DNA from 4 places in the Xanthobacter sp. genome. Region 3 is predicted to be linked to each of the others. Evidence: predicted binding sites of a transcription regulator. Region 3 holds the regulator's gene; each other region holds the start of a gene.

Region 1 (7,569 bases), on a different contig from region 3:
GAGGGTGCGCGCCTGCTCTGCGAGCAGACGGATTTCCTCCTGTTCTTCAGCCGGCCCGGCGGGCTCATGGTGCTGGAGGCCCTGTTCGAGGCCGCCTTGTCCTCCCCCGATGGCCGGGAGTGTCCGTTCGTCTTCGGCGACGTGGCCCATCGCTTCGGCCTGTCGCGCTCCCACGTGCGCGGGGTGATGCAGGATGCGGAGGCGGCCGGCTTCATCCGCCTGCACGGCCGCGGCGGGCGGGCGGTGGAGATCCTGCCCCGGCTCTGGCGCAGCGATGCCATCGGCCACGGCGTCGGCGCCCGGCTGCGCGACATCGCCTTCCTGCGGGCCTCGGCAGAGCTGGCCGCACAGCCATGCGCCCCGGCGGAACCTGCCGATACGGTATGGGTGAAGCAGGCGTGATCGTGCGCGCCGGGCGGACGCATCCGCCCGTCAATAGACGCAAACTTTGCCGTCCATCACGCCCACGGCCCCGATAATAATCTGCGCGGCGCCGCATCAGGGGTGGCTGCCGATCTCGCACTCATCGGGGCCGCAGATGTTTTTTCCGTGCCGGCTGGCGCGGGGCGTTATCGTCGCCGCAGCCTGCCTCCTCGCCTCGGCCGCCGGGGCCGACGAGGCGCCGCCCGTCTGGGCCTATCCCATCGCACCGCCGGACACCGTGCCGCCGAAGGACGACGGCACGGTGCGCCATGTGCCGGGCAGCAGCCGGGGCTATACGCTGACCGAGATCCGCGATCTCTTCGTGGCTCGCGACTGGTTTCCCGACGCCCATCCGCCCATGCCCGCCGTGGTGGCGGAGGGGCGTCACCCCGATACCCGGCCCTGCGGCGTATGCCACCGGCCCGAGGGCGTCGGCGGGCCGGAGAATGCGAGCCTCGCAGGCCTGCCGGCCGACTACATGCTGCGGCAGATCGACGACTTCCGCAGCGGCGCCCGCTCCACCGGGGTCAAGGCGCGAACCCACGTCTTCCGCATGATCGCGGCCCTCAGGAGCCTGAGCGAGCAGGAGATCGCCGAGGCCGTCACCTATTACGCCGCGCTGAAGCTGCCGCCGCGCATCAATGTGGTGGAGACCGACACGGTTCCCGCGAGCACGGTCCCCTCCTGGTACTACACGCCGAAAAAGGACGGGACATCCGAGCCGCTCGCCGGCCGCATCATCGAGATGCCGGACGACGAGGAGAATTTCGTCAACCGCGATTACCACGTGACCTTCACCGCCTATGTCCCGCGCGGCAGCGTCGCGCTGGGCGAGCGCATTGCGAATGAGGGGCTGGGCGCGCGCATCCCGGCCTGCGTCGCCTGCCATGGCGAGGGACTGACGGGCATCGGCGACATCCCGCCGCTCGCCGGCCGCTCGCCGTCCTATCTCGTGCGCCAGCTCTACGAGTTCAAGCACGGCCTTCGCAATGGCCCCTTGGCCGCGCCCATGCGCGCGAACACCGAAGAGATGAGCGAGCCGGAAATGGTGGCGCTCGCCGCCTATGCGGCGTCCCTGAAGCCCTGATCGTCCCGAAGGACTGGAGAACAGCCATGCGCATGAGGACCTTCATTCCCGCTGTCGTTGTGGCGCTCGCTGCGTGCAACGCCGGCGCGGCACTGGCCGCGGATACGATCGGTGCCCGGCTCGTGGGCGCGTGGAAGATCGTGAGCGTTTACGACGCGTTCACCGACGGGTCGCGGCGCGACACCTGGGGACCCGGCGCGCAGGGCCTCGTCGTCTTCACGCCCGGCGGCCAGTTCAGCGCCATCATCGTCGGCCGGGACCGGACGCCACGGACCGGCGGCGTGCCCTCCGAGCCGGTGGGGCCTGCCATGGCCTATGCCGGCGCCTACAGCGTCGACGAAGCGGCGCGCACCTTCTCCACCACGGTCTGGCAATCGACGTTTCCCCAATGGCAGGGCCAGACCCTGCTGCGCACCATCGAGGCGCTCGACGGGGACCATTTGAAGGTCAGGGCAGCGCCCATCACCGATGCCACCGGCCGGCAGTTCGTGCCGCATCTGGAGCTCGATCGCGTGAAATGACGCGGGCCTCTGGCCCCTGCCGGGCGCCCGCCCGGCTTTCAATGGAATCCCACTAGCTAGGCGATGGCGCGACCACGCCGGGCAATCCTCCGATGGATGGTGGGCAACTGGCGCGGCCCGCCGGCGCTCCTCCCCGCAGGGGAGCGTGAAGATCCCGGCGTGACGACCTCCCGCCATCCGGCGGCCGCGCCCTTTTCCCGATCCTCGTTGGTGGTATCATGAGGGGTAATCAGCAAGCTTAGACTTGTCATTCCGCACCGCCGGAGCCCCGCGTGGCTGACCATAGGCGATTTCGATCTTTCCCTTTAAGGTGATTGCGCGGAGGAAAAGATTCGCGTCGAAGCTCAGGGGCGGCTCGATCCGCCATGAGCTCCAGCGGAGTGTTGCGGTGACCGGCCGGCATTATGATTTCTTCGCCGACCTGCTCGAAGGCATGGACATGGGGCTGTGCCTCTTCGATGCGGACGACCGCTGCCTGTTGTGGAACAACACATTTCTGAAGTTCTTTCCGGAGCACGACGGCCACGTCCATGTGGGCGAGCCCTACGAGGAGAATCTCCGGCGCTTCTACGCCGCCCGGCTCGACGCTTCCGAGCAGGCCAACATCGAGCGCTACATCCGCGACGGGGTCCTGCGGCATCGGACGCAATCGCGCCCCTTCGTCTTCGACCATCGCGGCCGGCGCCTGCGTGTGAATGCCTTGACGGACTCCGATGGCAACCGCGTCCGCATCTGGCAGGCGCTCGTGCAGGAGCCGGCAGAGTCCGAACGGAGCGACGCGCAGCGCGGCTTCTCCATCGACCTGCTCGACCATATTCCCGACGGGGCCATGGTGCTCGACCAGAACGACCTCATCATCGCCGCGAACGACGAATTCCGCCGGCTCTATGGCGTGCGCCCGAGCGAGACGGTCGTCGGCCAGCCGTTCGCCGCCGTGGTCCGCCGGGCCTGGGCGGCGGCCGGCCGGCCCGACGAGCAGCTGGAGCCCGGACTTCTCGACAACATGCGCTTCGCCGGATCGCCGTTCGAGATCGAGCTGCCGCGCGATCAATGGCGCCGTGTCATCGCCCGTCGCACCAGCGACGGCATCGGATATTTCACCCATTCGGACATCTCCCTCCTCAAGCGCCAGCAGGCGGACCTGCTGGTGGCGGAACGCCGGGCGTGGGAGGGGGAGCGGCGCTATCGCCTGCTGGCGGAGAACTCGACCGACGTGATCGCCGCGATCTCCGGCGACCGGACGATCCGCTTCATGTCGCCGGCCTGCAGCCGCATTCTCGGCTGGGGGCCTTCTGAGATGCTCGATCGCGACGTGATCGATTTTCTCCATCCCGATGAGCAGCCCATGTTCCTGGCGGCGCTCTGCGCCGGCGAGGGAAGCGGTCTTGGCCGCAGCGCCGCTTTCGTGTGCCGGGTCCGTGCCCGCCATGACGACTGGGTGTGGATGGAAGCCTCCATCGGAGCGGTTCAGGAGACAACGCTCGACGGAGCCGATATCGCCTTCATCTGCTCGCTGCGCGATGCCCGCGAGCGGGTGCTCGCGGAGCGGGCGCTCAAGCGGGCGCACGAGGAGCTGGCGCTCATCGCCGGCAGTGATCCGTTGACCGGCCTTGCGAACCGGCGCCGCTTCGAGGCCATCTTCGATGAGGAATGGCACCGGGCGGGACGCGAGCGGCTGGGGCTGTGCCTGGCGATGGTGGATATCGATCGCTTCAAGGCGGTCAACGACACCTTCGGGCATCTCGCCGGGGACGAATGTCTCAAGCGGGTGGCGATGGTCATCAAGGCCAATCTCCCGCCCGGAGCCGGGCTGGCGGCCCGCTATGGCGGGGAAGAGTTCGTGCTTCTGCTTCCCAATGCCTCCGCAGCGCAGGGGCAGGCGCTTTGCGAGCGCATCCACAACGATCTCAAGCGGGAGCCGTGGTCGGCGGTGGCGCCGGGCCTCGACGCGGTGACCGTCAGCATCGGCCTGTGCATCGCGCGGGCCCCGCAGGGGGCCAGCATGGCCGGGCTGATCCGCATCGCCGACGAGGCGCTCTACAGGGCCAAAAGCTCGGGGCGGAACTGCACGGAGGTACAGCATGCCGTCTGAGGATGGCTGCTTCGCCGGAAAGTCACGCGGGCGTCATCCCCCCTTGGCAAGGTCGCGCGCCTTTCTCCACAATTGAACCGCGCCGCGCTAGCGCCCGTCCGCGTCCAGGAGGTGTCGATGAATCGCCGCGAACTGCTCGCCGGAACCGCCGCTTCTGCCGGCCTCGCGCTGGTGCCGGGCCTCGCCCTTGCGCAAGGCGCACCCGTGCAGATCACCTTCTGGCACGCCATGGCCGGCCCCCTCGGCGAGGAACTGAAGCGGCTTTGCGACGCCTTCAACGCCGCCCAGAAGGCGGTGGTGGTGGAACCGGTGTTCAAGGGCACCTATCCCGAGACCATGACCGCCGCCATCGCCGCCTTTCGTGCCGGCAAGGCGCCGCATCTGGTGCAGATGTACGAGGTCGGCACCGGCTCCATGCTGGCCGCCGGCGCGGCCGTGAAGCAGGTCTGGCAGCTCGTCGACGAGACCGGCGTCCGGCTCGATCCGGCCATCTACATGCCGGCCGTGCGCAGCTACTACAGCCTGCCGGATGGCCGCATGGCCTCCATGCCGTTCAATTCGTCGACCCCCATCATGTGGTGCAACAAGGACCTGTTCGAGCGCGCGGGCCTTGATCCCGAGCGGCCGCCGGAGACCTGGGAGCAGGTGGTGACGGCCGCCGAGGCGCTGCGGTCCAAGGGCGGCGCCAAGGTGGGCATGACCACAGCGTGGCCGACCTGGGTGCATCTGGAATGCTTCGGCGCCATCCATGATGTACCCTTCGCCACAAAGGCCAACGGCTTCGAGGGGCTCGACGCCGAGCTGGTGTTCAATTCCCCGCCCATGCGCAGCCACATCACCCGCCTTCTCGAAATGGCGAAGGCGGGCACCTTCACCTATGCCGGCCGTGGCGCCGCCGGCGACAGCCTTTTCCCGGCCGGCGACACCGGCATCTCCTTCAACTCGTCCGGGCTGCGCGCCGCCGTGGTGCGCGACGCCCGCTTCCGTTTCGCTGCGGCGCAACTGCCCTATGACCCGGCGGTGCGGGCCACACCGAACAATTCGATCATCGGCGGCGCGAGCCTGTGGACCATGACGGCGCCCGACCGGTCGGCGGCGGAATACAAGGCCGTCGCCAGCTTCCTCGCCTTTCTCGCCCGGGCCGACACCGATGCGTCCTGGCACCAGCGCACGGGTTATGTCCCGGTCACGCTGGGCGGCGCGGGCCTTTCGCTCGCCCAGGGCTACTATGCCCGCAATCCGGGCGCGGACATTCCCATCCGCCAGCTCAACCGCGGCGAGGTCACGGTCAATTCCAAGGGGTTGCGCCTCGGGCGGCTGACCGAGATCCGGGCCATCGTCGAGGAAGAGTTCGAGACCGCCCTGCAGGGCAAGCAGGACGCGGGGGCCGCCCTCGACACGGCCGTGGCACGCGGCAACAAGGTGTTGCGCGAGTTCGAGAAGTCCGTATCCAGATAGGTCCTGCGGAGCACGGCCCGGACATGGAGCGGCGAACGATCTTTCCGGGCTGGGCGACGCCCGCGCTGCTGCTGGTGCCGCAGATGGCGCTGACCGTGCTGCTGTTCCTGTGGCCCACGGCGGTGGCGGTGCGCGCGAGCGTCATGCGCGCCGATCCGTTCGGCCTCAGCGAGACCTTCGCGGGCCTCGACAATTTCACCGCGCTCTTCACCGACCCGCTCTATCTCGCCGCCATCGGGCGCACATTGGTGTTCTGTGGGGCGGTGACAGGGCTGGCGCTCGGCCTCGCGGTCCTGCTGGCGGTGTTCGCCGACGCGGACATCCGCGGGCGGGGCGCCTACCGGGCGGCGCTGGTCTGGCCCTATGCGGTCGCCCCGGCGGCCGCGGGCGTGATCTGGGCGCTGCTGCTCCATCCGCAGATCGGCGGCGTCGCCGGCCTCCTGAAGCATCTCGGCATCGCCTGGAACTACAAGCTGAACGACACGCAGGCCATGATCGCCGTGGTCGGCGCCTCCGCGTGGCGGCAGGTGAGCTACAATTTCATCTTCGTCCTCGCGGGCCTCCAATCCATCCCGCGCACCATCATCGATGCCGCGCGGATGGACGGCGCGCGCGGCTGGCGGCGGTTCCGCACCATCCTCCTGCCCATGCTCGCGCCGACGCTCGCATTCCTGGTGGTGGTGAACCTCGTCTATTCCGCCTTCGAGACCTTCGGCACCATCGAGGCCCTGACGCAGGGCGGACCGGGCCGGGCGACGCAGACCCTGATGGTGAAGGTCTATCGCGACGGTGTGGTCAATCTGGACCTCGGGGCCTCCGCCGCCCAGTCGGTGGTGCTGATGGCCCTCGTCATGGGGCTGACGGCGCTGCAGTTCCACTTCCTCCGGCGGCGGGGCGGGCGATGACGGGGGCATCGGATCTGCGCGCCCGGCTGCGGGGAAATCTGCTGGCCGGGAATCTGGTCGCCCACGCGGTGCTGCTCATGGGCACGGCCCTGTTCCTGTTGCCCATCTGGCTGGTGTTCGTGGGGTCGACGCTGGACAGCGGCGCCATCAACCGGGGCGATATCGGCCTCCTGCCGCGCCTCGAAGGCCTCGCGATCTACCCGCGCCTGCTTTCGCCCGCGCCCGGCGGGGTGCCCGTGTGGCGCATGCTGGCCCTTTCCTTCGCCATGGCGCTCGCCATCGCCGCCGGCAAGATCGCGGTGTCGCTGCTCTCGGCCTATGCGGTGGCCTTCTTCCGCTTTCCCGGCCGCATGCTGTGCTTCTGGCTGCTGTTCATCACCCTCATGCTGCCGGTGGAGGTGCGCATCATCCCCACCTTCGCGGTGGTGGCGGATTTCGGCATGGTGAACACCTTCGCCGGCCTGGTCCTGCCGCTCACCGCATCGGCGACGGCGACCCTGCTGTTCCGGCAGGCTTTCGTGCTGGTGCCGGACGAGTTGGTGGAGGCCGCCCGCATGGACGGGGCCGGTCCCTGGCGGTTTCTCCGGGACGTGCTGATCCCGCTGTCGCGCACCAACATGGCGGCGCTGTTCGTCATCCTGTTCGTCTACGGCTGGAACCAGTATCTGTGGCCGCTGGTGGTGGCCACCGACCCGCGGCTCGACACCATCACGGTGGGGATCGTGCGCATGATCGGCCCGGAATCCCGCACCGCCTGGAACGAGGTGATGGCGACCGCCATCCTCGCCATGCTGCCGCCCACGCTGGTGGTTCTGGCCATGCTCCGGTGGTTCGTGAAGGGCCTTACGGAGAGCGAACGCTGATGGCCGGGCTGGTCCTCGATCAGGTGCGCAAGAGCTTCGGCCGCACCGAGGTGCTGCGGGGCATCGACCTCGATGTGGCGCCGGGCGAAATGGTGGTGGTCGTCGGGGCGTCGGGCTGCGGCAAGTCCACGCTTCTGCGGCTCGTCGCCGGTCTGGAGCAGCCGAGTTCCGGCCGGATCATGCTGGATGGCGAGGACATCACCGCGCGCGATCCCGCCGC
Region 2 (7,569 bases), on a different contig from region 3:
ACCAGGTTTCCCGCATCAAGAAGCTCTCCAACCGCACCCAGATCCTCGCCGGCAACATCGCCACCTCGGACGGCGCCAAGGCGCTGATCGATGCCGGCGCGGATGCGGTGAAGGTGGGCATCGGCCCCGGCTCCATCTGCACCACCCGCATCGTCGCCGGCGTCGGCGTACCCCAGCTCACCGCCGTGATGGACGCAGTCGAGGCGGCCCTAGCCACCGGAACGCCTGTCGTGGCGGACGGCGGCATCAAGTTTTCCGGCGATCTCGCCAAGGCGCTGGCGGCCGGTGCGTCCGCCGCCATGGTGGGCTCGTTGCTCGCCGGCACCGATGAGAGCCCGGGCGAGGTGTTCCTGTTCCAGGGGCGCTCGTACAAGTCGTACCGCGGCATGGGCTCGGTGGGCGCCATGGCCCGTGGCTCGGCCGACCGCTACTTCCAGGCCGAGGTGCGCGACACCCTGAAGCTGGTGCCGGAAGGCATCGAGGGCCAGGTGGCCTACAAGGGGCCGGTGGGCGCGGTGCTCCACCAGCTCGCCGGCGGCCTGCGGGCGGCCATGGGCTATGTGGGCGGCAGCAACCTGAAGGAGTTCCGCGAGCGCGCCCGCTTCGTGCGCATCTCCTCGGCCGGCCTGCGCGAGAGCCACGTCCATGACGTGACGATCACCCGCGAGAGCCCGAACTACCCGACCAGCGTCTGAAGCGGCCTGGGACTCGCACCGGCGCGGCTCAACCCGTGCCGGTGTTGCCCCCGCGCATGCGGACCACGAATTCCACCAGGAAGGCCGTGGACCACGCCACCATCATCGGTCCGATGAGCGATTCGAAGCCGGCCACTGCCCTGAACGCCTTGGCGATGGTCACGCCGTCAGGGCCGAGCGTGGTGTAGGTGGACAGGGAATAATAGATGGCGTCCCGCGGGTCGCCGATTGCGTCGAGCAGCACATAGGCGGCGGCCCAGATGCAGACTTCGGCGAGATGCACGAGGCTGAGGCTGAGCACCGTCGCGCTGATGATGGCGGCCTCGACGAAGACGTGGTCGACGTAGACCTTCCCTCTGATGCGGTGCGTGAGGCGCCGACGGATGACCGTCAGCGCGATCGCATGGGTGACGACCGTCAGCATTGCCAGCACGACGCAGGTCGCGACCACCGCCAGAACCGCGCCCGAACCGATCGCCCCGTGCATGTCCCAAGCCCGCTCCCGCTTCAAAGGGAGCAGACCATATCACCAGTCAGTCGGCTGAACTCCCCCGCAATGGCGGGTGATCAGACGTTGCGGCGAGGGTCCTTGGGCGGGGTCACGTCGATCATGCCGCTCTCGTCCGGCGTCCCGTAGGTGCGCGTCTCGCGCAGGTCGATGACCCGGAAGGAGAAGCCGCCGTCGCGCTTCATGCCCGGCGCGCGCCCAGTGACGAGGGCATAGACGCCGCCACCAATGACCAGGGCGGTGATGACGATGCCCGCCACCAGGATGAGGCCGCCCACGAGCGTGAAGAGGGCGAGTCCGACGAGACCCGCCACCACAAGGCCGGCGATGCCGCCGAAGATGTTCACGAGCTGTTTCATGACTGAAAGACTGCCGGCCAATTCAGGCAGAAATCCGTGCGGCGACGCGGGGACACGGGCAACCTTTTCGTGACCGGGCAGGGGGCCGGGTGGGGACGGCGGATCAGTCCGCCGCGCCCTCCTCATACTGCTCCAGCGCCGGCTCGCGGCCGATGAGGCGGGCGAGCTGGCGCAGCCGGTTCTGCACTCGCTCGTTGATGAGCGGCACCAGCTGCTTCGGCACGCTCAGCGCGAGCTGGTCGCCGCGCACCTTCAGCGGCATGCGGGGCAGGATGCCGGGCATGGCGGCCGACAGCACATAGGCCACCCGCATGGCCGCGCCGAGGATGCGGGCGCGGTCCAGCATTCCGGTGGTGACAAGCTCCAGGATGCGGGTGTCGCTCTCGTCAGCCCCGAGGCCCACGTGGCGGAAATAGACCGACAGCGCCACATAGGCCCGGCCGGGATGATCGATGCCGGCGAAGGCGGCATGGGCGATCATGTTGAGGCTCTGCTCGCCGCGATAGTCGGGATGGGCGCGCCAGCCCACATCCGCCAGCAGGCAGGCGGCGCGGCGCAGGCGGCGCTCCTCCTCCGCTTCTTCCAGCACAGGCGCCGAAGCGAAGAAGCCGTCGGTCCAAGCCACCAGCTCCTCGCCGTGCAGCGGCGAGCGGGAGCGCAGGACGTTCATCTCCGCGGCGGCGATGAGCAGCGGGTCGCCGGCGCGCTCGGCTTCCGGCAGCAGCGAATAGAGCAGGCCCTCGCGCACGCCGAGCGCCGAGATGACCACCTCGGACGGACGGCCCTGCCGCACGATGTTCTCCAGCACCAGCGCGCCATAGGCCAAAAGCGGGCGGCGCGCGTCGGAGATCACGTCGATATGGGCCAGCGCCTCGGTATCGGCGCGATGGACGATGCGGGTGAAATCCAGCGCCTCGCGGGCTGGTATCACGTAGCCGTGCATCACATGCAGCGGATAGCCCTTGGTGAACATGTGCAGGCGCGCCAGCGCCCGCCAGGTGCCGCCCACCGCATAGAAGGTACGGCCGGCGAGGCCTTCCAGAACCTGCGCCTCCGGGATGGTGTCGCGGACGATCTTCTCCGCCTTGCGCGTCGAACGGGAGGAGCGATCCTGCAAGGCGAGGCCGCCCAGAGGCAGGGTCACGCCCGTGCCGACGCTGCCGGCCTTCACGTCAACCAGCTCCAGCGAGCCGCCGCCCAGGTCGCCGACGATGCCGTCCGGCGCATGGACGCCGGCGACGATGCCATAGGCCGCAAGTTCCGCCTCGCGCTTGCCGGTGAGCAGCTCGATGCGGGTGCTGCAGATGGCCTCGCACTCGGCGATGAAGGCGGGGCCGTTCTGCGCGTCGCGCGCGGCGGCGGTGGCGAGGGCATGGACCTCGCCCACCTGCATCGCGTCGCAGAGCGCACGAAACCGCTTCAGCGCGGCGAAGGCGCGATCGACCGCATCCTGCGGGAGCCGGCCGGTGGAGAGCACCTCCCGGCCGAGCCCGCACAGGGCCTTCTCGTTGAAGACCGGCGTCAGGGCACGGTTGAGCCCCTCGTACACCACGAGGCGCACCGAGTTGGAGCCGATGTCGATGACGGCAACCGGCGCCCCCTGGGACAGCCGGCCGGGGGCATGCGTCAACTCAGCGCCCGCCTCCGCGGCGGACGAAGAGGCTGCGCGGCGAAGAATCCTTGAGAGACTTTCCACGTCCGGACAAGCTCGGATTTGTCATGAAATACTGATGGGCGTTGAACGGCTCCTCGCCCGGCGCCGGGACTATGCGTTCCGACGAGCCATCCGGCAAGACGCGCCAGCTCTGCTGGTTGTCGATAAGGTTCGCAACCATGATCTGGTCGAGCACCTGCTCGTGCACGGTCGGGTTGGTGATGGGGCACAGGGTCTCGACGCGGCGGTCGAGGTTGCGCGGCATCAGGTCGGCCGAGGAGATGTAGACGATGGCGTTGGGGCTCGGCAGGCCGTGGCCGCCGCCGAAGCAGTAGATGCGCGAGTGCTCCAGGAAGCGCCCGACGATGGACTTCACCCGGATGTTCTCGGAAAGCCCGGGAATACCGGGCCGGAGGCAGCAGATGCCGCGGATGACGCAATCCACCTGAACGCCGGCGGCGCTGGCGGCATAGAGCGCGTCGATGATCTCGGGATCCACCAGCGAATTGCACTTCAGCCAGATGGCCGCCGGACGGCCCGCCCGGGCAAACTCGATCTCGTCCGCGATGTGCTTCATCAGCCGCGGCTTGAGGAAGGAGGGCGACACGGCCATGGCGTCGAGTTCACCCGGCGTCGCATAGCCGGTGATGAAGTTGAAGATGCGCGCCACGTCCTGGGCGATCACCGGATCGGCGGTGAAGAAGGAGAGGTCGGTGTAGATGCGCGCGGTAATGGGATGGTAGTTGCCGGTGCCCACATGGACGTAGGTGGCGAGCTGGGAGCCTTCCCGGCGCACCGCCATGGAGAGCTTGCCGTGGGTCTTCAGCTCGATGAAGCCGAACACCACCTGCACGCCGGCGCGCTCCAGGTCGCGCGCCCAGCGGATGTTGGCTTCCTCGTCGAAGCGCGCCTTCAGCTCCACCAGCGCGGTCACCGACTTGCCGGCCTCGGCCGCCTCGGCCAGTGCCTTCACAATGGGGCTGTCGGAGGAGGTGCGGTAGAGGGTCTGCTTGATGGCGACGACGTTGGGGTCGCGGGCGGCCTGACGCAGAAACTGAACCACCACGTCAAAGGATTCATAAGGGTGGTGAACCAGAATGTCCTTCTCGCGAATAGCGAGAAAGCAGTCTCCGCCGTGGTCGCGGATGCGCTCGGGAAATCGGGCGTTGTAGGCCTGGAATTTCAGGTCCGGCCGGTCCACCGAGACGAGCTGTGAGAACTCGTTCAGCGCCTGCACGCCGTCCACCACGAAGATCTCGTCGTCGTTCACGCCGAGTTCGCGGGCGACGAAATTGCGCAGCTCCTCCGGCATGGCGGCGTCGGCCTCCATGCGGATCACCTCGCCGTAGCGGCGCTGCTTGAGGGCGGTTTCGAACAGGCGGACGAGGTCTTCGGCCTCTTCCTCGATTTCGAGGTCGCTGTCGCGGATCACGCGGAACACGCCCTGTCCCTTTACCGCATAGCCGGGGAAGAGGCGCGCGATGAACAGGCCGATCATCTGCTCGAGCGTCATGAAACGCAGCGTGCCGGTGCCCTGGTCCGGCAGGCGGATGAAGCGGTCGACCTTGGCCGGGATGCGGATGAGCGCGTTCATGCCCCGCCCGTCCGACTGACGCACCAGCTGGAGGGCCAGCGAGAAGCCCAGGTTGGGAATGAACGGGAAAGGGTGGGCCGGATCGATGGCGAGCGGGGTCAGGACCGGGAAGACGTGGTTGAGGAAGTGCCGCTCCAGCACCTCCATGTCCTCGGGCGTCCCGTCCCCGCCATCCACCAGCACGATGCCGGCGGCGGCAAGGTCGCGCCTCAGTTCGCGCCAGCGCGCCTGCTGGTCGGAGATCAGCTGCGCGGCGGCGGCGAGGATGGTGGTGAGCTGCTCGGAAGGGGTGAGGCCATCCGGGCTCTGGGTCTGCACGCCCTCGCGCACCTGCTCCTTCAGGCCGGCGACGCGGACCATGAAGAATTCATCGAGGTTGTTGGCGGAGATGGAGAGGAAGCGCAACTGCTCCAGCAGGGGATGATTGCGGTTCTCCGCTTCCTCCAGCACGCGGCGGTTGAAGCCGAGCCAGGAAATCTCGCGATTGATGAACCGCTGCGGCGACTGCGCGAGCGGGCTTTCCACTTCGGAGACGATTTCGGTGTCGGAGAGAGCCACAGCCTCGTTCATGCCCATTCGCTCCCGTCGCTCCCTCATGCCTCATTGGCGGAAACCGGCCGGACCATGGCCGGCTTGCATGACCACTCTATGACATTGCGCCGGCCTTGCGCGTTCCTCAATCGTCCGCGTCCGGATCGGTCCCGGCGGAGGCCTCGTCCGCCAGATCGCCGGCCGCCAGCACCTGGGCTGCCAGCGCGCGGGTCACCGGCCGCCGGGCGGCCAGCGCGGCCTGGTCGAGCGCCTCGACGATGCGTTGGGCCCCCGCCACCGAGCGCGGGATGCGCAGCAACAGATATTGCACGGTCGCCTCGTCCACCGCGAGCTGGCGGTCGGTGAACAGCTTCACCAGCACGGCCGCCAGCAGGGAATCGTCCGCCGGGGCGATCTCGAACACCGGGATGGCGCGCAGCCGGGAGGCGAGGTCGGCTGTGGCGAGGGGGAAGCCAGAGGGCGGCGTACGCGCCGTCATCAGCAGGTAGGCCTGCTGCTCACGGGCGAGATTGAGCAGGTGGAACAAGGCCGGCTCGCTGAAGGTCGCCGGGTCGAGGTCCTCCAGCACCAGCGCGTCGCAGGCGAGGGCCGCCGGCACCGCCTCGCGCACCAAGTCGCGGGCGGCCAGCGTCAGGGCGCCCGACCGCTCGGCGAAGATGGCGGCGAGGTGGCTCTTGCCCGCGCCTTCCGGGCCGACGAGGCAGGCGACACGCGACGGCCAGTCGGGAAAGGCGTCGATCAAGGCGAGCGCCGCCGCGTTGCCGGGCGCGGCGAGAAAGTCGTCGCGGCGCAGCGCCGGCTGGTTCGGCAGGTCGAGGGCAAGCTGGCGCGGCGGTTCTGCCGGGGGGCGGGGCATCGGGTCAGCGGGTCTCTGCCGGAGGATCATCGTCCGCCGCGCCCTGATAGAGCGAGGATTGCATGTAGCGGGCGATGGCGAAGTGCACCAGAACGCCGGCCACCGCCGTCAGCGGCACAGCCAGCAGCAGGCCGACGAAGCCGAACAGGTAGCCGAAGGCGAACAGGGCAAACATCAGCCACACCGGATGCACGCCGATGCTGTCGCCCACCAGTTTCGGCGAGAGCACATACCCCTCGATGGTCTGGCCGGCGACGAAGATGGCGAGCACGGTGCCGATCATGCTCCAGTCCGGGAAGAACTGGACGATGGCGACGCCCATGGCCAGCACGAAGCCGGTCAGCGAGCCCACATAGGGGATGAAGGTGATGACCCCGGACACGATGCCGATCAGCAGGCCGAAGTTCAGCCCCACCATGGAGAGGGAGACGGCATAGAATCCGCCGAGCAGCAGGCAGACCATGGCCTGGCCGCGGACGAAGCCGGCCACCGCGCTGTCCATGGCGAGGGCGAGGCTCCGCACCACCGGGCGGTGCGGCACGGGCACCAGCCGGTCCACCAGCCCGACCATCTCGTTCCAGTCGCACAGGATGTAGAACACAACCACCGGCGTCACCACCAGCAGCGCGAACAGCGAGATCAGCGCCTGCCCGCCGGACCAGACCGACGAGAGCAGGCTCAGCACATGGCTGACCCCCTGGGTCATCAGGTCGGAGATGGAGCGCTGCATATCCGGCAGCCGGTCGCCGACGATGCCGCTCAGCCATTCCCGGTTCTCTTCGGTCAGGAGGCCCTGCAGGCGCGTCACGTAGGACGGCAGGCGCTGGATGAATTCGAACAGCTGGGACGACAGGATGGGCAGCGCCAGCAGGAAGAACAGCATCACCAGCAGCAGCATGATCCCCACCACCACGAGGGCGGAGAGGGTGCGGGCGACGCCGATGCGCTCAAGGCGCGCGACCACCGGATTGAGGAAGTAGGCGAGCACGATGCCCGCCACGAACGGTAGGAGGATGCCGGAAAGCAGCCACAGGACGAATGCGGTGAGCAGCAGTGCGCCCACCCAGAAGCGGGCCTGGATGCGCACGGAGGTCCCCTCCATCCCGGAATGGATCGGCACTGGCATGCGCGGAAGCCGGGCAAACGCGGCACCGCGACGCGCCGGCGACGTGGGGTCGCTGCGGAGTTCCGGCATGCGGGTGCGGTCGCCGTCCATCACCTTGCGCCTTTCAACCGGCCGCCCGTAGAGGCGCCGATCCTGAACCGTTGCCCCTCAGCTTGCCATATGGCGCGTCCATGCGGCGAGATAGGCAGCGGCGGAAAGGCCCGTCAAGAGGCCGACAAGCACGAG
Region 3 (7,569 bases):
GGTAGTCCCACGTCTTGTGGTTCGCACCCGCGACACCGGCATTGTTCACGAGGATGTCGATGCGGCCGAATTCGGCATGCACCTCGGCCACGGCCCGTTCCACGTCGGCAAGGCGGCTCACGTCCACGGTCACGGGCATCACGCGGGCGCGGCCCAGGTCGTCCGCGGTCTTCACCACGAGGTCGGTGTCGCGATCGAAGATGGCGACGCGGGCGCCGGAGGCGATGAAGCGCTCGACCACGGCGCGGCCGATGCCCTGCGCACCGCCGGTGACGATGGCGAAGCGGTCGTTGAGATCGATGGCGTTGGACATGTTTCCCCCGGTGCGTCGCCGATCCGGCCGGCGATCCTGATTCTGCCGTTGGCGCGGCGGCTGTGCCGGTGTGTTTTTAATCGATTGAAAATCGATCGGACAAGGCATAGCGCGGGATCGGCCGGGAGAAAAGCCCGGCGCGGCGCATAGTGCCGCACCGCTCCATGCGCCGGATGCAAGGCGGAAAGTCGAGAGCAGGCCTGGGTGACGGTGATGGAGGGGGCGTCTGCGGCTCTCAGGCGTCCTCGTCCTCGTCGCCGGGTTCGGCTTCGTCGTCGAGGCCGCCGTCGGCACCGAGGCGCAAGGCGAGGTTCTTCTCCACCTTGCGCAGGAGCTTGCGCAGCCGCTTCTTCTCCTTGCTGTCGAGGCCGACCACCATCTCGGCCTCCAGCTGGTCCCACACATGATCGATGGAGGCGCCGCGCTCACGCCCCGCATCGGTGAGGAAGACCCGCACGAGCCGGCCGTCGCCATCGGTGGCGCGGCGCTCGACGAGCCCCTGGGTGGTGAGGCGGGCGATGGTCTTGGACGCGGTGGGCGGGCGCACCCGCAGCGCGGATGCAAGGTCGCCCATGGTGCGGCCGTCCGCCTCGCACAAAAGCTTCAGCACGGATTCCTGTCCCGGGAAGAGCCCGAGGCCGGCGAGGAGACGGGCCGACAGCGCCTTCTGCAGGCGCGCCGTGTGGGTGAGCCTGTAGCCGATGGTCTTCTGAACCGGATCCTTCATGGGTCTCCCCCGACATGTCCCGAGCGCGAGCGAAGCCGCGCCGGCCACGCGCCCCTTTATCCACATGCCGGCTTACAATTTTGCGAAGGTTGGGAGCGATCCGGCGGGAAAGTGCGTGGTGTCGCGCATTTACCTGCGGGGCGGTCCGCCCTCTCGCTCCGTTGCACGCTCCATGGTAGCGTTCCGGCCGTGACCGAACCCGATCGCCCCCCTCTTTCCCGCCGCGCGCTGCTCGCCCGTGGTGTTGCCCTGGCGGCCACGCCGCTCGTGGGCATGAGCCTTGCCACCTCGCGGGCGCTCGGCCAGCAGACTGACGCGGACGTCGTCATCATCGGTGCGGGCGCGGCCGGCATCGCCGCCGCGCGGCGCATCGCCGAGGCCGGGCGCAGCTATGTGCTGCTGGAGGCCGGCAAGCAGGTGGGCGGCCGCACGGTGACGGACACCACCCAGTTTGGCGTGCCGTTCGACCTCGGCGCGGCGCGGCTCAACATGCCGGCGGCGCGCCCCATGGCCGCCTTCGGCCGGGCCGAAGGTCTCGACATCTATCGCGCGCCCGATGGCGGCCGGCTCTATGTGGGCGGGCGCGAGGCGGGTGATACCGACTATGAGGATTTCATCGCCACGGTCCGCCGTGGCGAGAGGGCCATCGTCGCCGCCGGCGATGCCAACCGCGACATGGCCGCCTCCCGCGCCTTGCCGGATCTCGGACCCTGGGGGCCAAGCGCCCGCTTCGTCCTCGGCCCGTTCAACTGCGCCAAGGAACTGGATCAGGTCTCCACCGTGGATGTCTCGCGCTTCGACGAGCGCGAGAGCGAGGACATCTGCCGGCAGGGCGTGGGCACGCTGGTGGCGCAGCTCGCCCGTCCGCTGACCGTGCGGCTCGAGGTGGTGGCGCGCTCCATCGATCTCAGCCCGCGCCTCGTCTCGGTGCAGACCAACAAGGGCAGCGTGACCGGGCGCACGGTGATCGTCGCCGTGCCGCCGAGCCTGATTGCGGCGGGCAAGCTGCGCATCGGCCCGTCCTTGCCGCAGCGCTACCGCACGGCGGTGGAGAAGATCACGCTGGGCGCCTTCGACCACATCGGCTTCCGCCTGCCGCGCAATCCCGGCAATCTCGGTGCCGACGAACTGGTCTATTTCCGCGCCGACGGCCCGCGCGCCTATGCGCTGCGCGCCCGCATCGGCGGCACAGACCTCTACAGCCTTGAAGTGGGGGGCGACGTGGCCGCCGGCCTCGCGGACAGTCCGCCCGAGGCGGCGGCGTCCTTCGTCAAGGCGGCGCTGACGCATGAGTTCGGCGCCGATACCGCCGCGCGCGTCGGCAAGGTGTTCGCCACCCGCTGGAGCAAGGAGCCGTGGGCGCTGGGCGCCTTCTCCTGTGCCCTGCCGGGCTTCGGCAACATGCGCCGCGCCTTCACCGAGACGGTGGGCGGCCGGCTGGTCTTCGCCGGCGAGCACACCCACGAGACGCTCTGGGGCACGGTCGGCGGCGCCTGGCTCTCCGGCGAGCGCGCGGCCAAGCAGGCGCTGGGGCTTTTGGGGGTCCGGACGGGGTGAGGGCTGCGTCTCATCGGAGATCTGCCCCGTTTCATACATCCGGCCGTCATTGCCCGCCTTGTGCGGGCAATCCACCCATCGGCCAGAGCGATGCTGATACTTCCGGGCAGCCCGACGCGTGGCGGGGTGGATCCCCCCGGACGAGCCGGGGGATGATGGCTTGGGGGAGGTTGCGCCTCCCCCAAAATAGCCCGCGCGGCGTTTGAGCGAAGACGACGTAAAGACAGCCCGCGTGGCGCCTCAGCGAAGCAACGCTCAGTGCGCCCGGGCGAACATCTCGTTGAAGGAATAGCCGGCGCCGCGCACGGTGCGGATGGGGTCGGACTGGCGGCCGCGGTTGATGGCCTTGCGCAGGCGGCCCACATGCACGTCCACCGTGCGCTCGTCGATATAGACGTCCTGCCCCCACACGCCGTCGAGCAGCTGCTCGCGGGAGAAGACGCGGCCGGGGCTCTGCATCAGGAATTCCAGCAGGCGGAACTCGGTGGGGCCGAGGTGGATCTCGCGGCCGGCGCGATGGACCCGGTGGGTCTCGCGGTCCAATTCGATGTCGCCGGCCCGCAGCAGGGTGGCGACGTGCTCGGGCTTGGCCCGGCGCAGCAGGGCGCGCACGCGGGCGAGCAGCTCGGGCACCGAGAAGGGCTTCACCACATAGTCGTCCGCGCCGGTGGCGAGGCCGCGCACCCGCTCGGTCTCCTCGCCACGGGCGGTGAGCATGATGACGGGCAGGCGCTCGGTCTCCGGCCGGGTGCGCAGGCGCCGGCACAGTTCGATGCCGGAGAGGCCGGGCAGCATCCAGTCGAGGATGATGAGATCCGGCACGCTCTCGCGCAGCCGGGTCTCGGCCTCGTCGCCGCGTCCCACGCTCTCGACCCCGTAACCCTCCGACTCCAGATTGTAGCGGAGCAGGAGGGTCAACGGCTCTTCGTCCTCGACGATCAGAATACGCGCCGGCACTTTGGTCTATCCGTCACTATCGGGGCTCTCCGCCCCGTCTTCAGGTCTGGTGGATCAGCTCTGAACGGTGGTGGTGCGGCCCGGGAAGGGCAGGGTAGTGTCGCTGGAGGCGTCCGCCTTGGGGCGGCTCTCCGGCAGGTTCTGGCCCGTCACCATGTAGTAGACGATTTCCGCGATGTTGGTCGCATGGTCGCCGATGCGCTCGATGTTCTTGGCGCAGAACAGCAGGTGCGTGCACACGGAGATGTTGCGCGGGTCTTCCATCATGTAGGTGAGGAGTTCGCGGAACAGGGACGTGTACATGGTGTCGATGGCGCCGTCGCGACCCCACACTTCCAGCGCCTTCGCCTCGTTGCGGGCGGCGTAGGCGTCGAGCACTTCCTTGAGCTGCTCGAGCACGAGGTCGGAGATGTGCTCCACCCCGCGCACCAGCTTCGCCGGGTGATACTCGCCCTCGATGGCGATGACGCGCTTGCCCACGTTCTTGGCGAGGTCGCCGATGCGCTCGAGGTCGTTGGCGATGCGGATGGACGCGACGATCTCTCTGAGGTCGATGGCCACCGGCTGGCGCTTGGCGATGACCAGGATGGCCCGGTCCTCGATCTCGCGCTGCACCTGATCCACGGTCGCGTCGAGCAGCACCACCTTCTGGGCGAGGGCGCTGTCGCGGCGGATGAGCGAGGTGACGCTGTCGGCGACCAGGCGCTCGGCCTGTCCGCCCATCTCGACGACCTTGCGGCCGATTTCCTTCAACTCCTGATCGAAGGAGGCGACGATATGATCCGGCATCTCAGTGATCCTTCAATCCGTCAGCCGAAGCGGCCGGTGATGTAGTCGCGCGTCTTGATCTCCTTCGGATTGGTGAAGATCACGTCGGAAGGCGCCATCTCGATCAGCTCGCCCAGATAGAAGAAGGCGGTCATGTCGGCGCAGCGCGCGGCCTGCTGCATGTTGTGGGTGACGATGACGATGGTGAACTCCTGCTTCAGCTCGTCGATCAGGTCCTCGATCTTCGAGGTGGAGATCGGGTCGAGGGCCGAGGTGGGCTCGTCGAGCAGGATCACTTCCGGCTTCACCGCGATGGTGCGGGCGATGCACAGGCGCTGCTGCTGGCCGCCGGACATGCCGAGCGCCGAGGTATGCAGGCGGTCCTTGGTCTCGTCCCAGATGGCGGCCTTGCGCAGGCACCATTCCACGCGCTCGTCCATCTGTGCCTTGGAGAGCTTCTCGTGCAGCTTCACGCCGAACGCGATGTTGTCATAGATCGACATGGGGAACGGCGTGGGCTTCTGGAACACCATGCCGATGCGGGTGCGCACGATGGTGGGGTCCAGCTCCTTGCCGACGATGTTCACGCCGTCGAACAGCACCGAGCCCTCGGCGCGCTGGCCGGGGTAGAGGTCGAACATGCGGTTGAACACGCGCAGCAGCGTGGACTTGCCGCAGCCCGACGGGCCGATCATGGCGGTCACGCGCTTCTCGGGAACCTCGAAGTTGATGTTCCGCAGCGCATGGTTGCTGCCGTAGTAGAACTGCAGGTTCTCCACCTTGATCTTGGCGGGGGCCGGCGGCGCGTCCGGCTTGGCACCCACGGCGGAGGCGAGATTGAAGGTGGGATCGACGGCTGAAGTCATTTTGTCCTCGCTTGGGCCTTGGCCTTGCTTCGGAGGAAATGGAAAGGGCGGCGGCGGGAGCTAGTGGCTCCGCGCCAGGAAGAGGCGGGACGCCACGTTGAGCACCAGCACGCCCACGGTAATGAGCAGTGCGCCGGCCCAGGCGAGCGAGACCCAGTCGTCGAACGGGCTGCCGGCGAACTGGTAGATGGCGATGGGCAGGCTCGCCATGGGCTTCGACAGGTCGGTCGACATGGCGTTGTTGCCGAGCGAGGTGAACAGCAGCGGCGCGGTCTCGCCGGCGGCGCGGGCGATGGCCAGAAGCACGCCGGTGACGATGCCGGCGCGGGCCGCGCGCCAGGTGATGAACATCACCACCTTCCACTGCGGCGCGCCGAGCGCGAAGGCGGCTTCGCGCAGGCCGACGGGCACGAGGTTCAGCATGTCCTCGGTGGTGCGCACGATGACCGGGATCACCAGGATCGCCAGGGCGATGGAGCCCGCCCAGCCGGAGAAGCCGCCGAGCGGCACCACCAGCAGGGTGTAGATGAACAGGCCCACCAGGATGGACGGCGCCGACAGCAGGATGTCGTTCACGAAGCGGGCGGCGGCGCCGACCTTGGTGCCCTTGCCGTTCTCGGCGAGGAAGGTGCCGCAGAAGATGCCGATGGGGCCGCCGATGGCCATGGCGATGCCGATCTGGATCAGCGAGCCGACGATGGCATTCAGCAGGCCGCCGCCCTGGCCCGGCGGCTTGGTGACCTGGGTGAAGACGTTCAATCCCAGCGCGGGCAGGCCGCGGGAGAGCAGGGTCCAGAGGATCCAGCCGAGAAGGAACAGGGCGAAGACGGCGAAGCCGGTGGAGATGGCCTTGACGGCCCGGTCGGTGGCGCGGCGCGCGGCGAGGGAAGCCATGGTTCTGAAGCTCCCGGTCAGTCGAGCCGCGAGCGCACGAGCGCCCGGGACAGTGCAAGGACGATGAAGGAGATCACGAACAGGATGAAGCCGAGCTGCAGCAGCGAGGTGAGCTTCAGCGACCCGATCGGGGCCTCGGGGAATTCGTTGGCGATGGTGGAGGCGATGGTCGCGCCCGGCGCGAACAGGGAGGCGGACAGGCGCGTCGCGTTGCCGATGACGAAGGTCACGGCCATGGTCTCGCCCAGCGCGCGGCCGAGGCCGAGCATGATGGCGCCCACCATGGCGGTCTTGCCGTAGGGCACCGAGACGTTCTTGTAGACCTCGTAGGTGGTGGCGCCGATGCCGTAGGCCGATTCCTTCAGCATGGGCGGCACGCTTTCCAGCGTCTCCACGAACATGGCGGTGATGAAGGGCAGGATCATCACCGCGAGGATGAGGCCGGCGGTGAGCATGCCCGAGCCGAGCGGCGGGCCGGCGAACAGGGCGCCGATGACCGGAAGGTCGCCGAACAGGTCGATCAGCGGGGGCTGCACGTAGGCGGCGATCAGCGGGACGACGACGAAGAAGCCCCACATGCCGTAGATGATGGAGGGCACTGCGGCCAGAAGCTGCACCGCGACGCCGACGGGCCGCTTCAGCGGCTGGGGCGCGATCTCGGTGAGGAAGAAGGCGATGCCGAAGGAGAGCGGCAGCGCCACGATCACCGCGATGATGGCGGAGAACAGCGTGCCGTAGATCATCACCAGGGCGCCGAAATTCTCGGTGACCGGGTTCCAGGCGGACGACCAGATGAAGTCGAGCCCGAAGTGCTGGAGCGCCGGCAGGCCGCCCTTGAACAGCTCGGCGATGATGAGGCCGAGAAGGATGAGGACGAAGATGCCGCTCGCCCACAGGAGGGTGACGAAGATCGGATCGGCGATCCGTCCCGTGCCCTTGGCCTTGCTGATGGGCTCTGCCGAGCCAGACCGCATGCCGTCCACCGTCGCGTCCATTTTATCCCCTGCCCCGGCTTGTCGATGCGTGTGCGCTACCGGACCTGTCGCCTGATGGAAAAGCGCCGCCCTCCTGGGAGAGCGGCGCGATCTTCTTCAGATCAGAGGACGGGCTTGCCGTCCGGACCCTTCACTTCGGCCTTGAAGGCGGCCTTCACCTGCTCGACCACCGCCGCGGGCAGCGGGATGTAGTGCAGGCCCTCGGCGATGTCCGCGCCTTCCTTGGTGTAGGCCCACTCGAAGAACTTCATCACTTCGCGCGAAGCCTCGACGTTGGTCGGGTTCTTCGGCAGCAGGATGTAGGTGGGGGAGACGATCGGCCAGGCCTCGGGGGCCGGGGCGTCGATCATGGAAGCGGCGAAGTCCTTGGCGCCCTTCCAGTCGGCGGAGGCGGCGGCGGCCTGGAAGCCGGCGACCTCGGGGGTGACGAACTTGCCGGCCTTGTTCTGCAGCTGGGTCACGACCAGCTTGTTGGCGGCGGCGTAGATGAAC
Region 4 (7,569 bases), on a different contig from region 3:
GCCAAGGAGGGCAATGCCCTCTCGGCGGAAGTGTTCAAGCGCGCCGCCGAGGAAGGCGCCAAGGCCGTTGTCGTCTCGGCCAAGATCGAGAGCGAGATCGCGGTGCTGCCCCCGGACGAGCAGAAGGAATATCTGGAGGCCATCGATCTCGACGAGCCGGGCCTCAACCGCGTCATCCGCGCCGGCTACGAGTTGCTCCAGCTCCTCACCTACTTCACCGTGGGTCCGAAGGAGGCGCGCGCCTGGACCATCACCGCGGGCACCAAGGCCCCCGCGGCGGCGGGCGTGATCCATACGGATTTCGAAAAGGGCTTCATCCGCGCCGAGACCGTCGCCTTCGATGACTACGTGAAGTTCAAGGGCGAGGCCGGCGCCCGCGAGGGCGGCCGCTTCCGCCTGGAAGGCAAGGACTACGTGGTCGCCGACGGCGACGTGCTGCACTTCCGCTTCGCCAACTGAGGCTCCGTGATGGTCGGGGCCGGGCCGCAGTTACTCGGCCGCTTCACCTTCACGGCGGAGGAGATCGTGCGCTTCGCCCGCGCCTACGATCCCCAGCCCTTCCATGTGGATGCGGAGGCGGCCGCCGCCTCCCCCTTCGGCACCCTCATCGCCTCGGGCTGGCACACGGTCTCAACATGGATGGGCCTGTTCGTGCGCGCCCATGGCGCGGCGGTTGAAGCCCTGCCCCCCGACCACGCGGCGGTGATCGCACCTGTCGGCGTCGGCTTCGGTCTCATCGACCTCAAATGGCTCGCCCCGGTCCGCGTCGGCGACACCATTACCTTCTTCACCGAAATCCTCGACGCCCGCCCCAGCACCAGCCGCCCCGGCTGGACCATCTACCACCGCACCGGCAGCGCCCGGCGGGAGGATGGGACCGAGGTGATGCGCTTCGAGCTGAGGCATCTGGCGCCGGACGCGCGAGAGTCGCGCCACTGTTAGCACGCTGCAGTTGCACATCGGAATATATTCCTATATCGTCTCCTTCGGATTGACGGAGGAGAGCGGCTGTGTCGCAGACAGATGCAGAATTGGATGCCCTCGACCGATTGCGCCGCCTCACGCGGCGGCTGAACCTCGACGTCGCAGCATGGCGACTCAAGCTCGCATTGAAGGGCAGCTATGATCCCAGCCAGCCGCGTATCCCCAGCGGCCAGCCGGGTGGCGGGCGATGGGCCGGAGGCAGCGACGGCAGCACCGGGCCCAAACCCACCGGTGCGGAGCGACGTGTGTCGATGGCGGCGCGGCGCATTTCGCCCGCGGCAGAAGCGGAATGCGAACGCTTGAACAAGAGAGACACGGCGTACTGCACGGCCATCAAGAATCCAGCATGCCACGGTCAAGCATCCCTGCGATATGCTTTCTGTTTAGCCGGAAAACCGATTCCTCCTCTCCCATTCTGAGAGAATAAAAATGTTAATTCTGACTCACACGCTTTATCTCAATCGCCCTGAAGGCGAAATTCCGATCGCAATCCGTATTTACAGGCCAGAACCCAAGGACGGCTGCTGGGCCTGCACTTTCGAAATCGACTGGCCGGAGGGCACCAAGACCATGTCCGGCGCCGGCCTAGATGCATTGCAGGCGCTGGTGATATCTTTGCAGATGATCGGAATCCAGATCTATACGAGCACCTATCATCACGATGGAGCCCTTCGCGCCTATGACAACGAAGAGGGCTATGGCTTTCCCATCGCCCGAAACGTCCGCGACCTATTGGTCGGCGCTGACAAGATTTATTTATAATCCCGATTGATATACCCGCGTACGAAACCGCGTTTAGATGCTAGGGACAATTTTTTGAAATTTATAATGCTTATTATGACCCATATTCTACATCTTAATGGGCCATCGGACAATGTTCCCATCGAAATCCGCCTGTATCAGCCTCACCTGACGGATGGGTCATGGACATGCAGTTTCGAAATCGACTGGCCCGAGAGCCGAATGGTTCGCTATGGCGTGGGCGAAGATGCGCTGCAGGCGCTGGTCATCACGCTGCAGATGATCGGCGCCCAGATCTACACAAGCCCGTATCATGAGGACGGCAGTTTGCGAGCCTACGACAAGGAGGACGGCTACGGTTTCCCGGTCCCGAACAACCTGCGTGACCTGCTCATCGGCGTCGACAAGATAAGCTTCTGATTTCAGTCCCTCGCGGAGCCCCGCCATGGTGATCCTCACGCACACCCTTTTCATCAGGGGAGAGACCGGCGACACGCCGGTGGAGATTCGCCTTCACCAGCCCGAACACCTCGTGGAGGACTTCGGCGAGTCCTGGGGCTGCCGCTTCGAGAGCGACTGGCCGGACCGCACCAAGAGCATGGTCGTCCATGGATACGATGCGCTGCAGGCGCTCATCCTCTCCATGATGTGCGTCGGCGTGAACCTCTATGTGTCCGAGTATCACGACGACGGCCTGCTCTATTCACCCGGTCGCGAAGGCGGCTATGGGTTTCCGGTCACCCAGAACATCCGCGACGTTCTGGTGGGGAGCGACAAGGCCACCTTCTGGCCTGATGCGCCGATATCCCCACGCCCAGCTTGACGTTTGCGTCATCCTCGCCTTCCATCGGCCTCCAACGACAGGGAGGCCGCCTTGCCCGACATCTTCTTCGAAGATTTCATCATCGGTGAGGTGAAGACGTTCGGCTCGCACAAGGTGACGGAGGAGGAGATCCTCGCCTTCGCCCGCGAGTTCGATCCCCAGCCCATGCATCTCGATGCGGCGGCGGGCAAAGTGTCCCTGCTTGGCGGGCTGGCGGCCTCCGGCTGGCATTCGTGCGCCATCATGATGCGGCTCGTCTGCGACGGCTTCCTCCTGCGCACCGCCAGCATGGGCTCGCCCGGCGTTCCCGAGAACAAGTGGCTCGCCCCCGTTTTCCCCGAAGATGTCCTGACGCTCCGCCGCACGGTGCTGGAGAGCCGCACCTCCAGGAGCAATCCGGACATGGGCCTCGTGACCTTCCGCTTCGAGCTTCTGAAAGCCGACAAGAGCGCGGCGTTGGATCAGACCTGCGTGGTCATGGTCGGCCGCCGCAACCCGGGAGCGCGCCTCGCATGATGTATTTCGAGGAGGTCGAGGCGGGCGCCACCGCCGCGCTGGGCAACCACACCTTCACCGAGCCGGAAATGCTGGCCTTCGCCCGGCTCTATGATCCCCAGCCGTTCCATGTGGACCCGGAGGCGGCGCGGCGCAGTCCGTTCGGCGCGCTGGTCGCGTCCGGCTGGCACACGGCCGCCATGTGGATGAAGTGCTTCGTCGCCTCCAACATGGCGCTGCCCAAGGAAGCCTCGAAGCCCGGCGAGGAAGGCGTGCCGGGCGGCGGCTCCTTCGGCCCAGCCTCCGGCTTCACCAAGCTGCGCTGGCTGAAGCCGGTCTATGCGGGAGATACCATCTCGTTCGCCACCGAGGTGCGGGACAAGATCAACATCAAGTCCCGGCCCCAATGGGGCTTCCTGCGCACCTACAATACAGGAACGAACCAGCACGGGGATCTGGTCATCGATTTCGAGAGCACCGTGCTGATGCGGCGCCGCCCCTGAGCCGGCCTACCCTTCGAGTTCCTCTTTCAGGATTTCGAGGCGCAGCCATTCCTCTTCCGCTGCATCGAGGGCCGCCTGCGTCTCCGCCAGCGCCGCCGAGGCCTTGTCGAAGCGCGCCGGGTCGCGGGCATAGAGCGCAGGGTCGGCGATTTCGGCGGCGAGCTTCTCCAGCTTGGCGCGCAGGTCGTCCATGGTCTTGGGCAGCGTCTTCAGCGCGTGCTGCTCATGGAAGGAGAGCCGTCGCTTCGCCCCGGCGGCAGTTGCCCCCTTGCCGGCCTCGGGCTTCGGCTCGCCCGCCTTGGCCTTCGACGCGGGCGCGCCCTTGTCCCGTGCCTCCACGCCCCTGCCGCGCTGGGACAGCATGTCCGAATAGCCGCCGGCATATTCGCGGAACATCCCGTCCCCCTCCGCCATGATGACGCTGGAGACGGTACGGTCCAGGAAGTCACGATCGTGGCTGACGAGGATGACGGTGCCGGGATAGTCGGCCACCATCTCCTGCAGAAGGTCGAGGGTTTCGAGGTCGAGGTCGTTTGTCGGCTCGTCCAGCACCAGCACGTTGGAGGGCAGCGCCAGCGCGCGCGCCAGCATCAGCCGGCCGCGCTCGCCGCCGGAGAGCACCGAGAGCGGCGCGTTGGCCTGCTCGGGGGTGAAGAGGAAGTCCTTCAGATAGCCCATCACGTGCTTGGGCACGCCGCCCACCTGCACCTGGTCCGAGCCGCCGCCGGTCAACGCATCGCGCAGGGTGGTGCCGGGATCGAGCGCCGCGCGCTTCTGGTCGAGGCTGGCGACTTCCAGATTGGTGCCGAGCTTTACCGTGCCCGAATCGGGGGCAAGCTCGCCGGTGAGCAGCTTGATGAGGGTAGTCTTGCCGGCGCCGTTGGGGCCGATGATGCCGATGCGGTCGCCGCGCAGGATGCGGGTGGAGAAATCCTTCACCACCTCCCGCGCGCCGAAGGCCTTGGCGATGTGCTTCGCTTCGATGACGAGCTTGCCGGACGCCTCCGCCTCGCTCACCGCCAGCTTGACGTTGCCGACCGCGCGGCGCTCATCGCGGCGATCCTTGCGCATGGAATGCAGCAGGCCCAGCCGGCGCACATTGCGCTTGCGCCGGGCGGTGACGCCGTAGCGCAACCAGTCCAGCTCCGCGACGATCTTGCGGTCGAGCTTGTGGCGCTCGGTCTCTTCCTGTTCCAGCACCTCGTCGCGCCAGGCTTCGAACGCGCCGAAGCCCTGCTCCAGCCGCCGGGTCTGGCCGCGGTCGAGCCAGACGGTGGCGCGCGAGAGGGTTTCGAGGAAGCGCCGGTCATGGCTGATGAGCACCATGGCCGACTTCAGCCCCTTCAGCTCGCTTTCCAGCCATTCGATGGCCGGCAGATCGAGATGGTTGGTCGGCTCGTCCAGCATCAGCACATCCGGCTCCGGCGCGATCACGCGCGCCAGAGCGGCCCGGCGGGCCTCGCCGCCGGAGAGGTGAGCGGGGTCTTCCTGTCCTGTCAGGCCCAGCTCGGTGAGGAGATATTGGGCGCGATAGGCATCGTCGCCCGGTCCGAGACCGGCTTCCACATAGGCGAGCGTCGTCGCATAGCCGGAAAAGTCCGGCTCCTGCGGCAGGTAGCGCACGGTGGTTCCGGGCTGGAAGAAGCGCGTGCCGGAGTCCGGCTCGATGAGCCCCGCCGCCACCTTCAGCAGCGTGGACTTGCCCGAGCCGTTGCGACCGACAAGGCACACCCGCTCGCCCGCCGACACGGAAAGCTCCGCGCCGTCGAGCAGAGGGGTGGCGCCGAAGCGCAGATGGATGTCCTGGAGGAGAACGAGCGGAGGAGCCATGGGGCCGGATTAAAGCCCTTGGGTCCGGAACGCAAAGGCCGTTCGCGCGGAACGCCGCTTTGCGCCGCCCGTCTCACAGGACAAAGAGATGTGCGCGGCGCCACACCTCACGCGGGCGACGCACACATCTCGCAAGCCATCAATGTACGGTGGAAGTCGGATTCAGCTTCGACATCTGGTCCTTGAGAACCAGCTTCTTGCGCTTCAGCTCTGCGACACGAAGAGGATCCGATGCGGGGCTGTTCATTTCGCGGTTGAGCTCCTGCTCGATGGCCGCGTGACGCCGCTTCAGTTCCTGAAGGTGCGACTGGATGGACATTCTTAGCCACTCCCTGTCTGCAACACGACATCAGTCTGTCACGGAGCCGGCGAAGAGTCGACCGCCTTTCCGCCACCTCCGGCGACCTCCCATCTTGCGGCGCGGCATACCCGTGCCATAGTCATTCCAAATGGGGCGAGCGGGCGGCGGACCTGCGCGCCGGTGACAGGACCGGGCATGACGAGCGACGAGGAACGGGATCTCAAGGTCCACCTGGAACGCCTGAAGCAGGAGCATCGGGATCTCGATGCGGCGATCGAGGCGCTGACCAGCGTGTCGGGATCGGACATCCTGCAGATCCAGCGGCTCAAGAAGCGCAAGCTGCAGCTGAAGGACCGCATCGGCCAGATCGAGGACGAATTGTTCCCCGACATCATCGCCTGAGAGCGCGCGCGAAAACCGCGCGAGGCCGGCCCTCCTGAGGAGGGTCCGGGGCGCGGAGGCCGGGCGTGCCCGGCATCCGTCAGTCGGTAAGAAGGATCAGAGCTGGGCGAGCAGCGCGGTGGCGCCGGAGGCGTCGGCCTTGGAGGGCACGTCCTCCACGTTGAGCGTCTTCACCACGCCGTCCTCGACCACCATCGAATAGCGCTTGGAGCGCACGCCGAGGCCGGCGGCCGAGCCGTCGAAGGTGAGGTCGAGCGCGGCCGCGAAGGACGCGTCAGGGTCCGCCAGGAACACGATCTTGCCGTCGGAACCGGAGGCCTTTTCCCAGGCGCCCATGACGAAGGGATCGTTCACCGACACCACGGCGATGGCATCCACGCCCTTCGCCTTGATGGCGTCGGCCTCGTGCACATAGCCCGGCAGGTGGTTCTTGTGGCAGGTGGGGGTGAAGGCACCGGGCACCGCGAACAGCACCACCTTCTTGCCCTTGAAGATTTCGTCGGTGGTCTTCGGCACGGGGCCGTCCTCGGTGGGAACACGGAAGGTGGCGTTGGGCAGTTTGTCGCCGACCGAAATGGGCATCGTCTTCTCCACAGTCTTGGGCGTTTGCGCCCGCGCCGACAATACGGGCTTTTGACGGGGAGAAAAGCGCTGGCTGCGGGCCGGAGCGGCCCAGCTCAGCGTGGCGGCAGCTTCGGAACAGGCACCGTTGTCACGATCGCCTTCGGGCCGTCCACGAGGGTCAGCGTGAGCGGCGTGCCGGACGGATCGGTGCCGGCGGGAATGCCGTCGAGGGGCAGATCGAACCGTGCGGCGCCGTCCGGCAGCATGGTCTTCTGCGGCAGCGGCAGGGCCCAGCGGTCCGGCCCCTCGGCGAACAGATCCGCCTTGGGATTCTGGGCCCTGACCTCGATCACGAGACGCGGCGGTTCGGCGCTCGCATCCAGTTCGACCTTCTGCACCGATGTCGGCTCGGCAACGCCCAGCGGACGCTCCACCGGCAGGGCCGCGCGGGCAGCCAAGATACGGGACGCCTCGGCGCCGGCGTCGCCACCCAGCGCGATGGCGAGGTCGGCGCGGGCGGGCATGCACAGGGCCTCGCACACCGCGAAATCGAACGCGAGGGCGAGCCGCGCCGGCTTGTCCTTGTCCTTCAGCTCCACCTTCAGGGGGAACAGGACCGCCCCCTTGTAGCCGATGGAAAAGCCCCCGCCCCCGTCGGCGAAGCGCTTGGGCGCGGGCCATTCCATCTCCACCCGGGCGATGTTCTCCGAACCGCTCCAGTCCAGCGTCGGCGGCACGCCGCTGTCGCCGGGATAGCGCCAGTAGGTCTTCCAGCCGGGGGCGAGCTTCAGCTCGATGCCCGCATCCGCCGTCGTGCCGGAGACGGCGCCCGCCATCAGGACCACATCCGCGCCCGGCACCTTCACCGGAGGCGCGCTCGCAGCCCACGAGGCCGGCGAGAGAGCAGCAAGCATGGCGCCGGCGAG

The links. The regulator PhoB, encoded in region 3, activates phosphate uptake and scavenging genes when phosphate is short. The targets are predictions, from matches to a motif close to TGTCATNNANCTGTCAT.
Region 1: a site for PhoB is predicted at 4,144-4,160, ahead of ugpB (sn-glycerol-3-phosphate ABC transporter substrate-binding protein UgpB). Genes of this name have one in related genera too.
Region 2: a site for PhoB is predicted at 5,448-5,464, ahead of ACE3QW_RS15405 (RNA degradosome polyphosphate kinase). Genes of this name have one in related genera too.
Region 4: a site for PhoB is predicted at 5,721-5,737, ahead of ACE3QW_RS16365 (YdcH family protein). Genes of this name have one in related genera too.

Annotation. Positions count from the first base shown of each region.
Region 1 covers NZ_JAYRPE010000003.1:35,186-42,754, reverse strand. The annotation lists gene ACE3QW_RS00925 (hypothetical protein) at 1-402, shown strand, start outside; gene ACE3QW_RS00920 (c-type cytochrome) at 539-1,510, shown strand; gene ACE3QW_RS00915 (lipocalin-like domain-containing protein) at 1,537-2,031, shown strand; gene ACE3QW_RS00910 (diguanylate cyclase) at 2,420-4,123, shown strand; gene ugpB (sn-glycerol-3-phosphate ABC transporter substrate-binding protein UgpB) at 4,241-5,581, shown strand; gene ACE3QW_RS00900 (ABC transporter permease subunit) at 5,605-6,486, shown strand; gene ugpE (sn-glycerol-3-phosphate ABC transporter permease UgpE) at 6,483-7,349, shown strand; gene ACE3QW_RS00890 (ABC transporter ATP-binding protein) at 7,349-7,569, shown strand, end outside.
Region 2 covers NZ_JAYRPE010000053.1:79,685-87,253, reverse strand. The annotation lists gene guaB (IMP dehydrogenase) at 1-695, shown strand, start outside; gene ACE3QW_RS15420 (ion channel) at 724-1,182, opposite strand; gene ACE3QW_RS15415 (hypothetical protein) at 1,263-1,562, opposite strand; gene ppx (exopolyphosphatase) at 1,666-3,192, opposite strand; gene ACE3QW_RS15405 (RNA degradosome polyphosphate kinase) at 3,194-5,380, opposite strand; gene ACE3QW_RS15400 (chromosomal replication initiator DnaA) at 5,487-6,218, opposite strand; gene ACE3QW_RS15395 (AI-2E family transporter) at 6,223-7,305, opposite strand; gene ACE3QW_RS15390 (CDP-alcohol phosphatidyltransferase family protein) at 7,492-7,569, opposite strand, start outside.
Region 3 covers NZ_JAYRPE010000018.1:1,892-9,460, reverse strand. The annotation lists gene ACE3QW_RS06850 (SDR family NAD(P)-dependent oxidoreductase) at 1-313, opposite strand, end outside; gene ACE3QW_RS06845 (MarR family winged helix-turn-helix transcriptional regulator) at 549-1,040, opposite strand; gene ACE3QW_RS06840 (flavin monoamine oxidase family protein) at 1,230-2,597, shown strand; gene phoB (phosphate regulon transcriptional regulator PhoB) at 2,853-3,554, opposite strand; gene phoU (phosphate signaling complex protein PhoU) at 3,609-4,343, opposite strand; gene pstB (phosphate ABC transporter ATP-binding protein PstB) at 4,364-5,188, opposite strand; gene pstA (phosphate ABC transporter permease PstA) at 5,249-6,082, opposite strand; gene pstC (phosphate ABC transporter permease subunit PstC) at 6,100-7,077, opposite strand; gene pstS (phosphate ABC transporter substrate-binding protein PstS) at 7,179-7,569, opposite strand, start outside.
Region 4 covers NZ_JAYRPE010000057.1:55,312-62,880, forward strand. The annotation lists gene ychF (redox-regulated ATPase YchF) at 1-459, shown strand, start outside; gene ACE3QW_RS16325 (MaoC/PaaZ C-terminal domain-containing protein) at 469-942, shown strand; gene ACE3QW_RS16330 (hypothetical protein) at 1,011-1,403, shown strand; gene ACE3QW_RS16335 (hypothetical protein) at 1,414-1,746, shown strand; gene ACE3QW_RS16340 (hypothetical protein) at 1,822-2,145, shown strand; gene ACE3QW_RS16345 (hypothetical protein) at 2,171-2,548, shown strand; gene ACE3QW_RS16350 (MaoC family dehydratase) at 2,600-3,064, shown strand; gene ACE3QW_RS16355 (MaoC family dehydratase) at 3,061-3,546, shown strand; gene ACE3QW_RS16360 (ABC-F family ATP-binding cassette domain-containing protein) at 3,553-5,376, opposite strand; gene ACE3QW_RS16365 (YdcH family protein) at 5,516-5,695, opposite strand; gene ACE3QW_RS16370 (YdcH family protein) at 5,873-6,079, shown strand; gene ACE3QW_RS16375 (peroxiredoxin) at 6,176-6,661, opposite strand; gene ACE3QW_RS16380 (protein-disulfide reductase DsbD domain-containing protein) at 6,757-7,557, opposite strand.